One region of the Pseudoduganella albidiflava genome, then DNA from elsewhere that is predicted to be linked to it. Evidence: predicted binding sites of a transcription regulator. Region 1 holds the regulator's gene; the other holds the start of a gene.
The links. Region 1 encodes sigma-54, which starts transcription at its own class of promoters, with help from an activator protein. Its sites were predicted from a motif close to TGGCANGNAANCTGCTTT; they were not measured.
Positions count from the first base shown of each region.

Region 1 (3,835 bases):
ACGCCTTCGATCACTTCGCCATGTTCGAACGCACGGCGCACCAGGTTGCGCTCCATGCGCAGGCAATCGGCGATGCCCATCGTGGCGCCACGCCGCAGCATCTCGGCTGTCACGCACTGCATCAGCGGGGAACGCCGCGCGATCGCGGCCAGTGCGTTCTGCGCGAACGGATGATCGTCGCGGCGCAGCGAAGCAACGATGCCGGCCACCGAGCGGTGCGCGAAATGGTCGTCGATCAGCGCACGGTGCGCCTGCAGCTCCGACGGCCCCGCCTCGCCGCGCAGCGGCCGGGCGAACATGGCGACCGCTTCGCGCAGCCCGGCACCCGCCGTGGAGCCGACCAGGTCGGCCAGCAACGGCAGCTCGGCGGCGGGAACATAATGGTCGGCCAGCCCGCAGTACAGCGCATCGGCGGCGCCGATCGCCAGCGCCGTCAGCGCGAGATAAAGGCCCAGCTTGCCGGGCGCGCGCGACAGGAAATAACTGCCGCCCACGTCCGGGAACAGCCCGATGTTCACCTCGGGCATTGCCAGCCGTGTGCGGTCGGTTACCACGCGCACGCCGCATTGCGGGCCGCCCTGGGCGATGCCCATGCCGCCGCCCATCACCACGCCATCCATCATGGCCACGTACGGCTTCGGGAAGCAGTGCACCAGGTAGTTCAGCGCGTATTCCTCGGTGAAGAAATCCTCGACCTGGGCGCTGCCGCCCTGCGGAGTGGCACCGCCGGCGGCATGGAAGAAGCGGATGTCGCCGCCGGCGCACAGCGCCTTGTCGGTGCTGCTGCGGATGACTACGGCCGCGATGTCATCGTCGTCGCGCCAGGCCAGCAACGCGCCGGTGATCGCCCGGATCATGTCGAGTGACAGCGAGTTCAATGTCCTGGGCCGGTCGAGCGTGATGAAGCCGGTGCCGTTACGCACCTTGGTATGGACGTGGTCGGTCATGGTGTCTCGCATCGTTGTCGTTATTGGCCTCATTCTAGCCATGGATGCGGCGTGTGTGACGTAAACCTTGGACCCGGACGTAACAAAGGGCGCATCGCGCGCCCTTCTGTTGTAGCGGTTGCAGCGGTGGCAGAACCGGAGCAGTTCTGCCACCGCGACCTGCGCCCGTCGTTATGCGGGCGATGCGGGGATCTCGGCCTCGCTCAGGTGCTTGATGGTTTCGTGGTTGTGGTTCTGCACTTTATCCTTGTGCTTCATGACCTGGCGGTCCAGCTTGTCGATCAGAGTATCGATGGCCGCATACAGATCCTGGGCGACACTTTCAACGAATACGGTCTTGCCCGACATGCGCAGATTGATTTCGGCTTTCTGTCTTTTCTCTTTCTCGGTGAGATTATCTACACTCAGGATCACACTTACATCGATCAGCTGATCGAAATGGCGTCTAACGCGTTCCAGCTTGTTCTGCACATACTCGCGAATGGCAGGGGTAACGTCGATATGGTGTCCACTGATGGTCAGATTCATACACACACTCCTAAAGAAGATATAACAGGTTCGTGCGTTATCCGCCAAAACAGGCAAGGCGGCGCAGAGGAACCCAAGCACTACCAGGATTTGCCGCAAGGGCTTGCAAAGGGGTTTGCAAATGCGCTTGCAACGAGCTGCTATAGCGATTTGCGGAGGCTGACCGGGGGAATTTTCAATGCTTCGCGATATTTGGCAACAGTGCGTCGCGCAATCACCATGCCTTGTTCACCCAGCATGTCCGCAATCTTACTGTCGGATAAAGGGTTCTTCGGGTCTTCGGCTCCTGTGAATTGCACGATCAGCGCCCGTATCGCAGTCGAGGATGCTTCCCCGCCAGCTTCGGTTGCAACGTGGCTGCCAAAAAAGTACTTCAACTCAAACATGCCATGCGGCGTCAGCATATATTTTTGAGTTGTTACCCGAGAGATAGTACTCTCGTGTAGGCCCAGTGTATCAGCTATTTCACGCAACACAAGGGGCCTCATTGCCACCGCGCCATGCGAGAAAAAGTTCTTCTGCCGTTCGACGATGGCCTGCGCCACGCGGAGGATCGTGTCGAAGCGCTGGCGCATATTCTTGATCAGCCACTTTGCTTCTTGCAGCTGTGCATTCATCTGCGTTTCGCCCTTGCCCTGCTTGAGCAGGCTGGCGTACAGCGCATTGACACGCAGGCGGGGCATCACGTCGTTGTTCAACGTGACGATCCAGCCGTTGCGCCCCCGCTTTACCACCACATCCGGTACCACGTAGTCTGACACGTCGGCCGCGAAGGCGGCGCCCGGATGCGGATTGCATTGGCGGATCACGGCCTGTGCTTCGCGCAGGTCTTCGTCGTCGCAGTCGAGCGCCTTCTTGAGCTTGTTGAAGTCGCGCTGGGCAAACCACTGCAAGTGTTTTTCAACGATGCACAGCGCCATGCGCCGCGTGACCAGCGGCACGCCGGGCATGCGCCGGATCTGCAGCGCCAGGCACTCGGACGCGTTGCGCGCGCCGATGCCCGGCGGATCGAAGCTCTGCAGCAGGTTGAGCGCGGTGCGCAATTCGCCGATCTCGATTTCCAGCTCTTCCGGCATGCGCTCGTGGATCTCTTCCAGGCTTTCCTCGAGGTAGCCGTTATCGTCGAGCGCATCGATGATCAGTTCCACCAGGCCCCGGTCGCGCGCCTCCAGCACGGTCACGCGCATCTGCTCCATCAGGTGCTCGCGCAGGCTGCGGTGGCTGGCTTCCAGCTGGGGACGGGAATCGTCGTCGTCCGGGCCCTTGCTGCTGCCGGCACTGCTCCAGTCGGTATCGCCGGCGCCGGTATCGAGGCCTTCGCCTTCGCCGCCATCGAACGGCTCGGGTTCCGGCGCGGCGGGCGTATCCTGCGGCGGCCCGCCTTCCGGTGGCGCCTCGCCGGTCCCCTGCGTCGTGTTGATCGCGCCATCGGCCAGCAGGCGCACCGAGCGGTCGAGCGGATCGTCGAGCCGCTCCAGCAGCGGGTTATCGGTCAGCAGCTGTTCCAGTTCCTGGTGCAGCTCCAGCGTGGACAATTGCAGCAGCCGGATCGACTGCTGCAATTGCGGCGTCAGCGCGAGGTGCTGGGAAGTACGCAGTTGCAAAGACTGTTTCATGGCTGATTAGGAGCTGGTTGAGGTCTGGTCAAGGCCGCTCACATGCGGAAATGTTCACCCAGATAGACACGACGTACGGACTCGTCGGCGATGATGTCGTCGGGCCGGCCGGAAGCCAGCACACTGCCCTGGTTGATGATATACGCCCGGTCGCAGATGCCCAGCGTTTCCCGCACGTTATGATCCGTGATCAACACGCCGATGCTGCGCTCCTTCAGGAAGCGCACGATGCGCTGGATCTCGATGACGGCGATCGGGTCGACGCCGGCAAACGGCTCGTCCAGCAGCACGAAGCGGGGATTGGTCGCCAGCGCGCGGGCGATCTCCACCCGGCGCCGTTCACCGCCGGACAGCGACAGCGCCGTGTTCTCGCGCAGCTTCTCGATCTGCAGGTCGGCCAGCAGCGCGTTCAGCCGCTCGTCGATCTCCGCCCTGGTGAGCGCCTTGCCGTTTACCTTCTGGATCTCCAGCACGGCACGGATGTTTTCTTCCACGGTCAGCTTGCGGAACACCGACGCTTCCTGCGGCAGGTACGACAGGCCGAGGGTGGCACGCTTGTGGATCGGCAGGGTGGAAATGTCGGTGCCATCGAGGTCGATGGTGCCGGCATCGGACGCCACCAGGCCCACGATCATGTAGAACGACGTGGTCTTGCCGGCACCGTTCGGCCCCAGCAGGCCGACCACTTCGCCGCATGCCACCTGCAACGACACGTCATGCACCACCTGGCGCTTGCCATAGCTC
Region 1 is NZ_CP036401.1:6,321,182-6,325,016, forward strand. It holds gene EYF70_RS26295 (enoyl-CoA hydratase/isomerase family protein) at 1-947, opposite strand, end outside; gene hpf (ribosome hibernation-promoting factor, HPF/YfiA family) at 1,119-1,475, opposite strand; gene EYF70_RS26305 (RNA polymerase factor sigma-54) at 1,616-3,091, opposite strand; gene lptB (LPS export ABC transporter ATP-binding protein) at 3,130-3,835, opposite strand, start outside.

Region 2 (3,835 bases), 3.2 Mb from region 1:
AAACCCGGGCCGTGGTCTGGTAGTCGTCGGGCAGCAGGTAAACCTTGATCCAGCCACCGGTCGCCACCAGCCAGGCAACCAGTACCGCGCTCCAGCGGTATTTCCAGATTCCCTTCAACCCGGACTGTAGCTGGGCGATGATTTCTTCCATAACCGGTCTCCGAGTGAACCTATTCCGATCGATTATATGGTTGGGCTCAGGGGCGCAAGTTCGTACCTGCTGAGCTCTTGCGTCCCATCAAAAAATGCGTACCGCCGGTGTTACCGGGGGTACGCATGAGTGACCGCGAGGAACGCCGGCTCAGGACTTGCGACGGCGGCTGACCAGGGACATGCTGAGCAGGCCGGCAGCAACGATGGCCAGCGTTGCCGGTTCCGGAATTTCCTCCTGCCGGGCGTCGGCAAACGTGGAGTGCTGGATCGTCAGCTGGTAATTCGTGCCGGCAGTCAGCAGGGCGCTGGTCGCCGACAGGAAACCGGCGAAGTCGTATGCCGTCGTGCCAGCGAAAGCATGCGTGCGGCTGACATTCGAATCGCCATTGATCTGATTCGGCGAGTAGGACAGGACGGTACTGGTGAGGGGATTGGCGTCGTCCAGGTTGATGATGCGGATGCTCCAGGACAGCCGCGCCGCAGCCACCGACTCAGGCGAGGTGCCGATCGGCACCTGGGCCACGGTATGCGCATCCGCATCGAACGCCACGGTCATCGAATCGGCAGCGCCCAGGGAAAACACGAACGAACTCGTGGTACCCGTGTTGGCGGTACCAGCCGTGGTGTTCGGGCTTGCCGAAACTGAAGCGGTGGCGCGGGTGCTGGCGTTCGCGCCGCCCGGTTCAAGGGCCGAACCCGTCAGTGACGTATCCCCGAACCCGAACGTTGCGTTGGGCAGAGTCGCCAGGGTGGCGGCGGGGAATGGCGTGAAACGCCCCGTTCCCGGGAGTGGTCCATTCACGCCGCCCGGGCACGTCCCCGCGCAGATCGGGCCAGTGGCAGCATTCAGGGTCAGTGCGTTGAACGTTGCGGTGGCGCTACTTGTGTTATCCACAACCAAGGTCGTGAAGTCGGCTGCGGTGAACTGGGCGCCGGCGGAGTTCAGGAACCGCAGGTTGGAAACGTTCAGAATCGAATCTGCAAAGGCGTGCGCCTGGGCGCTGCCGACGGCACCGAATGCGAGCGTGGCGGCGGCGGCCGTGGCCAGAAAACCTTTCCTGATGATGTTCATGGCGTACTACTCCTTGATAGTGGTTACGGCCAGAGAATCTGTGCCGACGGGACACTACTCAGCAGCATTCATGCCACTTGCGGTTGGGTATGAAGAATCAAAGGCTTACAAAAGTCCCGGGCGACCCCGGCCCAGGTTTGCAAAAAAGTCCGACGGTTATGGAACTCGCTGCCCGAACAGCGGTCTGAAGTACATAGACCACACGACCACAGGAGCAGACGTGCAACACGACGACACCATCATATCCTTCGAAGCTGCCGCGAAATTGCGTGACCTGGTAATCCGCGAGCAGGAAGCGGGGGTGGCGCATACCCATCCGATCGACATGCAGGTTTTCCACATCAGGATGGCCAGCACGGCTGGCGGCAGGGAGGCAGCGGGGTTGTTGCTACGCAAGATGTATGGTTGGCGCGGCTACGATGTCGATGCCGACAGCGAACACGCGCCGAACCGTATCACGCTCTATGCCGAAACGGGGGGAGCCACCGTGGGCACCATGTCACTGTGCCTCGACGCACCGGAAATCGGCTTGCCCGCCGATGAAAACTTTCGCGACAAGCTCGATGAGCTGCGGCTCGAGGGGCGGCTCCTCTGCGAACCGTCCCGCCTGGCCATCGACAAGGATGTGACGAAGCGTGTCTTCGCGTCACTGATCCATATCTCCTATATCTATGCCCACAATATCCACCACTACACGGATTACGTGATCGAAGTGAATCCACGCCATGTCATGTTCTACAAGCGCATGCTGGGCTTTCGCGACTTTGGCGGCGAGCGGCCGTGTACCCGCGTCGGCGCGCCCGCCGTACTGTTGCGCCTCGAGCTGGATTACATGGGTGAACAGATCCGCACGTTCGCCGGGCAGATGGAACAGGCGCTGGGTGAGCGGTCGTTCTACCCTTACTTTTTCCCGCTGCGTGACGAACCTGGTATCACCACCCGCCTGAAACAGGGACGCGACTGAGATGGCCGCCGCCGAAGAAGCGCTGCTCGGCTGGCGCCGCTTGCTGGGTCCCGACCGCGTGCTGCAGGACCCGGCCACGCTGGCGCGCTTTGCGGCCAGCACGTCTTCGTGGAGCACATGGCCGCTCGCGATCCTGCAGCCGCACAGTACCGCCGAGGTAACGCAGCTGGTGCGTACGGCCACCCGTCATCGTATCCCGCTGTACCCGATCAGCGCCGGCCGCAACTGGGGTTACGGCGACGCCTGCGCGCTTAGCGACGGCCATGCCGTCGTCGACCTGTCGGGAATGAACCGCATCCTGGAGGCCGATGCGACCCTGGCGTATGTGGTGATCGAACCCGGTGTCACGCAGCAGCAGTTGTCGCGATACCTGCTGGAACACGACTTGCCGCTGTGGATGGATTGCACCGGCGCCGGCCCCGACACGAGCCTGATGGGCAACATCCTCGAACGCGGCTTCGGCCACTCGCCTTACGGCAACCGCTTCCAGAATGTCGCCAGCATGGAACTGGTGCTGGCCGATGGGGATGTCGTGCGCACCGGGTTCGGCCATTACGCCGCGTCGATCAACCATCGTGTCTACCCATATGGCGTCGGACCGTACGTCGATGGACTGTTCACCCAGTCGAACATGGGCATCGTGACGAGCCTCGGCCTGTGGCTGATGCCGAAGACCGAGGCGCTCAACCATTTCCTGTGCATGGTGCGGGAGCATGACGACATCGCACCCATCATCGATGCGTTACGGCCCTTGCGGCTCGACGGTACCTTGCGCAGTATCCTGCACATCGGCAACGACCTGCGCGTGATTTCCGGGGGCACGACGTTTCCGCGCGAACTGACCGGTGGCAAGGTACCGTTACCGGAAGACGTGCGCCTGAAACTGCGCGCAGGGGCGGGGGTGGGTGCCTGGACGGTGTCCGGCGCGCTGTACGGCAGCAATGACCAGGTCGCCGCCGCACGCCGTGCCGTGCGCAGGGCGCTCGCGCCAACCAGGGCCCACATCCAGTTTCTCGACGAGCGCAAGCTCGATCTGGCCGCCACCGCCGCGCGCATGCTGGGGAACACTGGCGCCGGAAAGCGCCTGGCGGCCAAGGTCGCGCTGGGCCGCTCGCTGTTCGACATGAACCGCGGCATCCCGAATGGCCGGTTCCTGGCAGGGGCCTACTGGCGCCGGCGGGGCGGTCTTCCGGCCGGCTTCCCCGCGAATGCCAACCCGGCACTGGACAACTGCGGCATGCTGTGGGTATCGCCCGTGTTGCCGATGCGTGGCGCGGATCTGCTGCGCGTCCATGCGCTGGCCGAGCCCATCTTCCGCACGCACGGCTTTGATCTGTTTGTGACGTTCAGCATGATCAACGAGCGCGCACTGGGCGGCGTGCTGACGGTTGCTTACGATGCCGAAGATCCGGCGGAGGTGGAGCGGGCACGCCGGTGTTATCGCCAGGTCTTTGAAACGATGATGTCCGCGGGTTACATTCCTTACCGCGTCGGCTTGCAATCGATGGCCGATCTGGACAACGGCGACGATGCCTATTGGCGCATGATCGGCCGGATCAAGGCTGCGCTCGATCCGGCCAATGTCATCGCTCCAGGCCGGTATTCAGCACGGATGCCCCCGCGCGAATGAGGCAGCAGATCATGCA
Region 2 is NZ_CP036401.1:3,092,929-3,096,763, forward strand. It holds gene EYF70_RS12810 (XrtA system polysaccharide chain length determinant) at 1-151, opposite strand, end outside; gene EYF70_RS12815 (EDSAP-1 family PEP-CTERM protein) at 302-1,225, opposite strand; gene EYF70_RS12820 (N-acyl amino acid synthase FeeM domain-containing protein) at 1,446-2,189, shown strand; gene EYF70_RS12825 (FAD-binding oxidoreductase) at 2,191-3,819, shown strand.
Region 2: a site for sigma-54 is predicted at 1,284-1,301, ahead of EYF70_RS12815 (EDSAP-1 family PEP-CTERM protein). Genes of this name have one in related genera too.